2 regions of the Turicibacter sp. T129 genome follow, and region 1 is predicted to be linked to the other one. Evidence: a T-box and tRNA genes for the amino acid it is inferred to sense, from the RefSeq annotation. Region 1 holds a T-box; the other holds one or more tRNA genes.
What was found. The T-box of region 1 lies ahead of NEH75_RS05510 (glycine--tRNA ligase). A T-box ahead of a tRNA ligase gene usually reads a tRNA of that ligase, here a tRNA-Gly.

Region 2: it has a tRNA-Gly gene. The T-box ahead of NEH75_RS05510 (glycine--tRNA ligase) is inferred to sense a tRNA for this amino acid. The anticodon was not compared.

What each region holds. Positions count from the first base shown of each region.
Region 1 is NZ_JAMQUU010000026.1:63,145-66,422, forward strand. Features, by position in the region: gene dnaG (DNA primase) at 1-557, opposite strand, end outside; gene NEH75_RS05510 (glycine--tRNA ligase) at 621-1,994, opposite strand; T-box leader at 2,073-2,250, opposite strand; gene recO (DNA repair protein RecO) at 2,465-3,205, opposite strand; gene NEH75_RS05520 (YqzL family protein) at 3,207-3,278, opposite strand, start outside.
Region 2 is NZ_JAMQUU010000073.1:17,336-20,613, reverse strand. Features, by position in the region: tRNA gene NEH75_RS11430 (tRNA-Glu) at 55-131, opposite strand; tRNA gene NEH75_RS11425 (tRNA-Asp) at 140-215, opposite strand; tRNA gene NEH75_RS11420 (tRNA-Arg) at 1,541-1,617, opposite strand; tRNA gene NEH75_RS11415 (tRNA-Leu) at 1,659-1,744, opposite strand; tRNA gene NEH75_RS11410 (tRNA-Gly) at 1,781-1,854, opposite strand; tRNA gene NEH75_RS11405 (tRNA-Pro) at 1,864-1,940, opposite strand; tRNA gene NEH75_RS11400 (tRNA-Asp) at 1,951-2,026, opposite strand; tRNA gene NEH75_RS11395 (tRNA-Glu) at 2,034-2,110, opposite strand; tRNA gene NEH75_RS11390 (tRNA-Ser) at 2,142-2,232, opposite strand; gene NEH75_RS11385 (M23 family metallopeptidase) at 2,369-3,278, opposite strand, start outside.

The DNA of each region.
Region 1 (3,278 bases):
AATTTCATCGCCACATCTAACGAATATCGATTATTAGCTAACGTTTTAACTAAAGCGTCCGAATAAGATGGAGCTAACCCGATTCCAAACTTCGCAATCGTTTCATCACTCATCCCACGATTATGAAGATAATCTAATGCCACTTTTCCTTCTTTTGTGTGATTTAAATAATAGTGATAAAATCCTTTAGCAAACTCTAAAATATCAAATTCATTTTTAAACTTAGCGTCTTGAATCGATTCATCTGATGGTAGAACAATGTTCGTTTCAATCCCCGCACGCTTGGCTAATTTTAAGATAGCTTGTGGATATGAAATAGCTTCAAGTGAAGAGACGAACGAAACGACGTTTCCTCCTTCTCCACAACCAAAGCACTTATAGATTCCTTTATCTGGTGACACGACAAAAGAGGGGGTATTTTCCCCATGGAAAGGACATAAACCTTTATAATTCTTCCCAGCTTTACTCAATTGTACATAGTCACTAATGACATCAACGATATCACTTTTTTCTACGACTTCATCAAATAATTCTTGTGGAATTCGACCCTTTCCCATCGTGTTCACCCTCTCTCCTATAATGTCTTAATTTTAAAATTTTAAAGCAACTTTATGTAGAAATTAAAATTGAATTTTTGAAGTAATGTACTCAACTAATTCATCGATTGCTACACGTTCTTGTTCCATTGTATCACGATGACGAACTGTTACTTTTTTATCTTCTAATGAATCATAGTCGAATGTGACACAGAATGGTGTTCCAATTGCATCTTGACGACGATAACGTTTACCGATTGTTCCCGCTTCATCATAATCAACCATCATATGTTTAGATAATTCTGCAAACACTTCTAATGATTGTTCATTCAATTTCTTAACTAATGGTAAGACCGCCACTTTGTAAGGAGCTAAAGCTGGGTGAAATTTTAAAACTTCACGTGTTTCTCCATTTTCTAACGTTTCTTCTTCATAAGCATCAATTAAGAACGCTAATGTCACACGGTCTGCTCCTACTGATGGTTCAATACAGTATGGTACATATTTTTCATTTGTTGTTGGATCTTGATATTCGAAGTTTGCTCCTGATTCTTTCATATGTGCTTTTAAGTCGAAGTCAGTACGGTTGGCAACTCCCCATAACTCTCCCCAACCAAATGGGAAACGGTACTCGATATCTGATGTTCCGTTACTGTAGTGACTTAATTCTTCTGGTGAATGTTCACGTTGACGAATATGTTCTGGATTCATTCCTAAATTTACCAACCAATTCCAGCAATATTGTTTCCAGAACTCATACCATTGTCCATCTTCACCTGGTTTACAGAAGAATTCTAATTCCATTTGTTCGAATTCACGTGTACGGAATGTAAAGTTTCCTGGTGTAATTTCGTTACGGAATGATTTCCCGATTTGTCCAATTCCAAATGGAATTTTTTTACGGCTAGTACGTTGAACATTTTTGAAATTAACGAAGATTCCTTGTGCTGTTTCTGGACGTAAATAAACAGCTGATTTATCGTCTGAAACAACTCCCATGTGTGTTTTAAACATTAATTCAAATTGACGAATATCTGTAAAGTCATGAGCTCCACAGTCTGGACATGCAATATTGTGCTCACGAATATAAGCCATCATTTGCTCTTCTGTCCATCCATCAGCTACGATATCGTCTCCATGATCTTCGATTAATTTATCTGCACGGTGACGACTCTTACATGCTTTACAGTCCATTAAAGGATCACTAAATCCTCCAACGTGCCCTGATGCAACCCAAGTTTGAGGATTCATTAAGATGGCACTATCTAACCCCACATTATATGGTGACTCTTGGATAAATTTTTTCCACCAAGCTTTTTTCACGTTATTTTTTAATTCCACACCTAACGGCCCATAATCCCAAGTATTTGCTAATCCTCCATAAATTTCGCTTCCTTGGTAAACGAATCCTTGTGTTTTACACATATTTACGATTTTTTCCATTGTTACTTGACTCATTTTAACGCTCCTTCACTTAACAAAATTCTGGTCTCGTGAACATAGAGAAAATAAAAACTCCCATACCTATGCCACGAGCATAGGGACGAGAGTTATTCCCGCGGTTCCACCCTATTTGTAAAATCCTATGATTTTACCACTTTGTTAACTATGCTCAAAAGTTCCCTTCCTTAAGACCTTGAAATCTGGCTCCCACCTTCCCAGACTCGCTGCCATTCAAATGTTCAAAAGTACTACTCTTCGTCTTCACATAAATATTGCATTATACTACTACCATTATAGTATATCAATAGTTAAAAGACAATATACAAAAATACGAAAAACGACGGCAAAAAAACAATAATTACAACTAATAATCACACATTTATTAAAATTCATACATAAAGATAATTTATACAACATGACTCTTTCTACTTTCTATTATGCTTTTCAAATATAAAGTAGAAAAAGAAGAGCAAATTCGCTCTTCTTTAAATTTCTTTCATAAATTTCTTAGTCTGAAGATGTAAACCAGCATATGAATCATAATAGGCATCTAAAAATTGCTCAATTGGTTTCAACAATTCTTCTTCTAATTCAACCTCAGGTAAATGATTAATATCAACCTTATACAGTGCACGAACAATTGGAATAAGGGGAGCATCAATTAAAATAGGTTCTGCTGGGTGATAACACTTAGCACAAACTAATCCTCCTTGGCGTACACTCAGTGTTGCGATATGTTCTGTACTTCTACACACAGCACAGCAATCCATTACAGGTTCAATGCCAATAATAGGCATCATTTTAAGTTGAAAAATTATACTTAATAAATAAGCTGAATAACCTTGTTCAGCTGCATCTAAGAAATTTTTCAACATACGATAAACATACGAACTGTACTCAGATTCAGCCATCCCTTTTAAAATTAATTCAATCATAAAATAAAAATAAGCTATATTTTCATAATCTAACTTTACATTTAAATAATAATCAATAACGTCTCCACTATAAACATAATATAGATCGCTATTGGCATTTGTTGAGGGCTTTAAATTAAAACGTGCACAAGTCAATGGCTGGACGAGTGCACTTTTTTTTGTATTAACTTTATTGGCGTTTTGTACAAAAACGCCAATAACCCCCTGATTCTCCGTCAGAACTTTAACAATTTTATGGTGTTCTCCATAGTTAAAGCTCTTCAATATAATTCCTTCAACATCAATTGCCACGCTACTCCTCCTCTGTAACTTTAGCAGGCTTTACATTAGCAATCTCTTCTGAGAACTCAGTATTTATATTGTC
Region 2 (3,278 bases), on a different contig from region 1:
TAGTTTATCATGTCTGTCTCTTTCTGTCAAACACTTTTTAAAATTTTTTAGTAATGGTGACCCGTACGGGATTCGAACCCGTGTATGCATGCGTGAAAGGCATGTGTGTTAAACCGCTTCACCAACGGGCCATTAAAAATGGCGGTCCAGACGGGAATCGAACCCGCGATCTCCTGCGTGACAGGCAGGCATGTTAACCGCTACACCACTGGACCTTTTTTCGACTTTCTAAGTTTATCATCGGTGCTGTTTTTTGTCAACACCCTTTTTGAAATATAGAATAAAACCTCAATTTGATTAATTCCTCTGTCTTTCGACTTCTATATAATATCACCGCTGTCGAAACCTGTCAACACTTTCTTGTTTTTTTTGAAATTAATTATAATAAATAGTTTCTTTGCCTTTTGTTGCTATATGTATTCGAATGATTCATTTTTATATAACACAAATTATAATATTAAGTATGACATATAAAAAAAGCTCATAAATAGAATATTTGTTATTGAATGAAGTTACCACACCAAATTCTTAAAAAGGAGATCTATGCATGAGTTATCCCAATCTTAACATATTCGAACCTCGATTCATCAACGTCCAAAAGAAGTAAAAAGACGTGAAACGTTTGGACATGTGCTCCCCCCTTCATAGAAGATGAATAAATCCTCCACTGGTAGGGAACGGGGAGTAGGATTCTCATCTCTGTTGGTAACAACAAGGTATTTTCCTTTGAGGAGCAGTAGATACCACTATTTCGAGTCGTAGTAAAATTAACAGTTGTTTACCTACCTTTGTTGAACGTCAAACACGTTTTTATACGGCCATTAAAATAGAAATTCCCTCTGCTCAAACTAAACACATAAATATATTAGTCTATTTACTATAAGATATATAGTTGATCGCTATAATAATTGTTTACACTTTCTTAAATTATAAAAGAAAACTAATCCTAGTTTGGGTTTTATAGTATTGACTGTTACTAGATAAGTACCACCTTCCTTTCATATTATCAAAAAAAGATGTTAAGTCTCTCCTGTTACAATATCAGTAACTAAGAAATCCATAGAAAAATAATCATTTTAGAGGTCACTATTGATTACTTTTAAACTCTGCTCACTATCTCAATACACAACTTATTACTTCGTTTAGTGTTTCAAACATCTGATGTTTCAAATTAATTTCTCTGAACTTCAAGCTACTCTTCAAATTTTGAAAACTAAGCTGCTATTTTTAACACACATAATAAGTTCGTATACTATTATTCCTATTGAAAAAGAATTAATAATAAAATATAGCATTTAACGAAATCCCTTGAGATATTGTAACTTTTATCGCTTCAAATCACTTAGCTCATAATTCAAAACTAATTAAATTTAAAAAACCCTAGTAGCTTAGGCTGCTAGGATTTAAAATCAATGACATATTATAGATAAATTGTATTTTTAAGTAAACATAATAAATAAAAACGACTACCTAAATGTTATACATTCGTATACAAGAAATAAAAAAAGAGTTCCTTCGAACTCATTATTATCTGTTATTATGGCGCGCCCAAGAGGAGTCGAACCCCTAACCTTTTGATCCGTAGTCAAACGCTCTATCCAATTGAGCTATGGGCGCTGTTTATGCTATTCTTGATGATGTTGATTAGACATTCATTATGGTGCGGCCGAGAGGACTCGAACCTCCACAGGATTGCTCCTACCAGCCCCTCAAGCTGGCGCGTCTACCATTCCGCCACGACCGCATACAGCTTATTCATGGCACATCACAATGAAATTAATGGAGCGGGTGAAGAGAATCGAACTCTCACAGTCAGCTTGGAAGGCTGAAGTTCTACCATTAAACTACACCCGCTTATTCGAATGGTCGGGAAGACAGGATTCGAACCTGCGACCCCCTGGTCCCAAACCAGGTGCTCTACCAAGCTGAGCCACTTCCCGTTTTTTAAAATGGCGGTCCAGACGGGAATCGAACCCGCGATCTCCTGCGTGACAGGCAGGCATGTTAACCGCTACACCACTGGACCTTTTGAATGGTGACCCGTACGGGATTCGAACCCGTGTATGCATGCGTGAAAGGCATGTGTGTTAAACCGCTTCACCAACGGGCCATACTTTTAATTCACCAATTCATTTTTATAATGGCGGAGCAGGAGGGATTTGAACCCTCGCGCCGGTTGCCCGACCTATACCCTTAGCAGGGGCACCTCTTCAGCCACTTGAGTACTGCTCCATTTTGTTTTTTTTCTTGTCGTCCCTGACGACTTCTATATAATATCATGCTCTACAAATAGAGTCAACACTTTTTACAAACTTTTTTTTATTTTATTAAAAAAAGCAGTAATATACACATATTACTGCCCTCTTTATTATTGTTTTTCTTTTTCCCAACGTCTTAGATGTGGGTAAGGATTAAAGGCCCATTCGCAACGTCCGTCATATTTATATAGACCAAAATGTAAATGTGGTGGGAACTTTCCGCTTGTCCCCTCCTTACCATAACCTGTACTTCCTACATATCCGATGACTTGTCCAGGTTCTACAATATCTCCTTCTTTTAAATCTCCTTCGAAACCTTGTAGGTGGGCATAGTATTGATAAGTATTATAAATATCTCTAATCCCAATTCGGTATCCGCCATAATCATTCCATCCCATTATTTCTACTACGCCATATGCAGTCGATAAAACAGGAGTTGAATAACATGCAAAGATATCTATTCCTTCATGAGATCTTGCTCCCCCCCAGCTTCGAGCAGCTCCGTAGTTATCTTGAAAACTATAACTATAACGCTTTGAAACTGGTAATGATCGCTTATCTAACACTATCGTATCAAAATGTTCAAATAAACTAGCAATTTCTTTGATGACCATAACTGCTTGTTCTTTTTGATAGTAGGCTTCTATTGCGCCTTCAAAGTCATCGAATGATCTTAAGTATTCGACCATCGTATACATAACATCATGTTCATTATTAATATCTGCTACACCATCTCCATCACCATCTTTAGCAATTCCACCAAAAAGATTAATTGTATAGCTGTCATTATCATAATAATATGGATTCTCAGGTCCTGACCAGCGTTCATTAATCATACAGATGGAAATAGTATCGTACTTTAAATCCTTGCATTCTTCTCTAAATTTATAAATATTTCTTTCATACTGATCAACTGCAGCAATTTCATACCAGGGAACTCCTGAGGCTAATTCATAGTCTTTATACATTTTCATTCTAGCTTCATGATTACTATCATCCGCATTAGCAATGATACTAGGT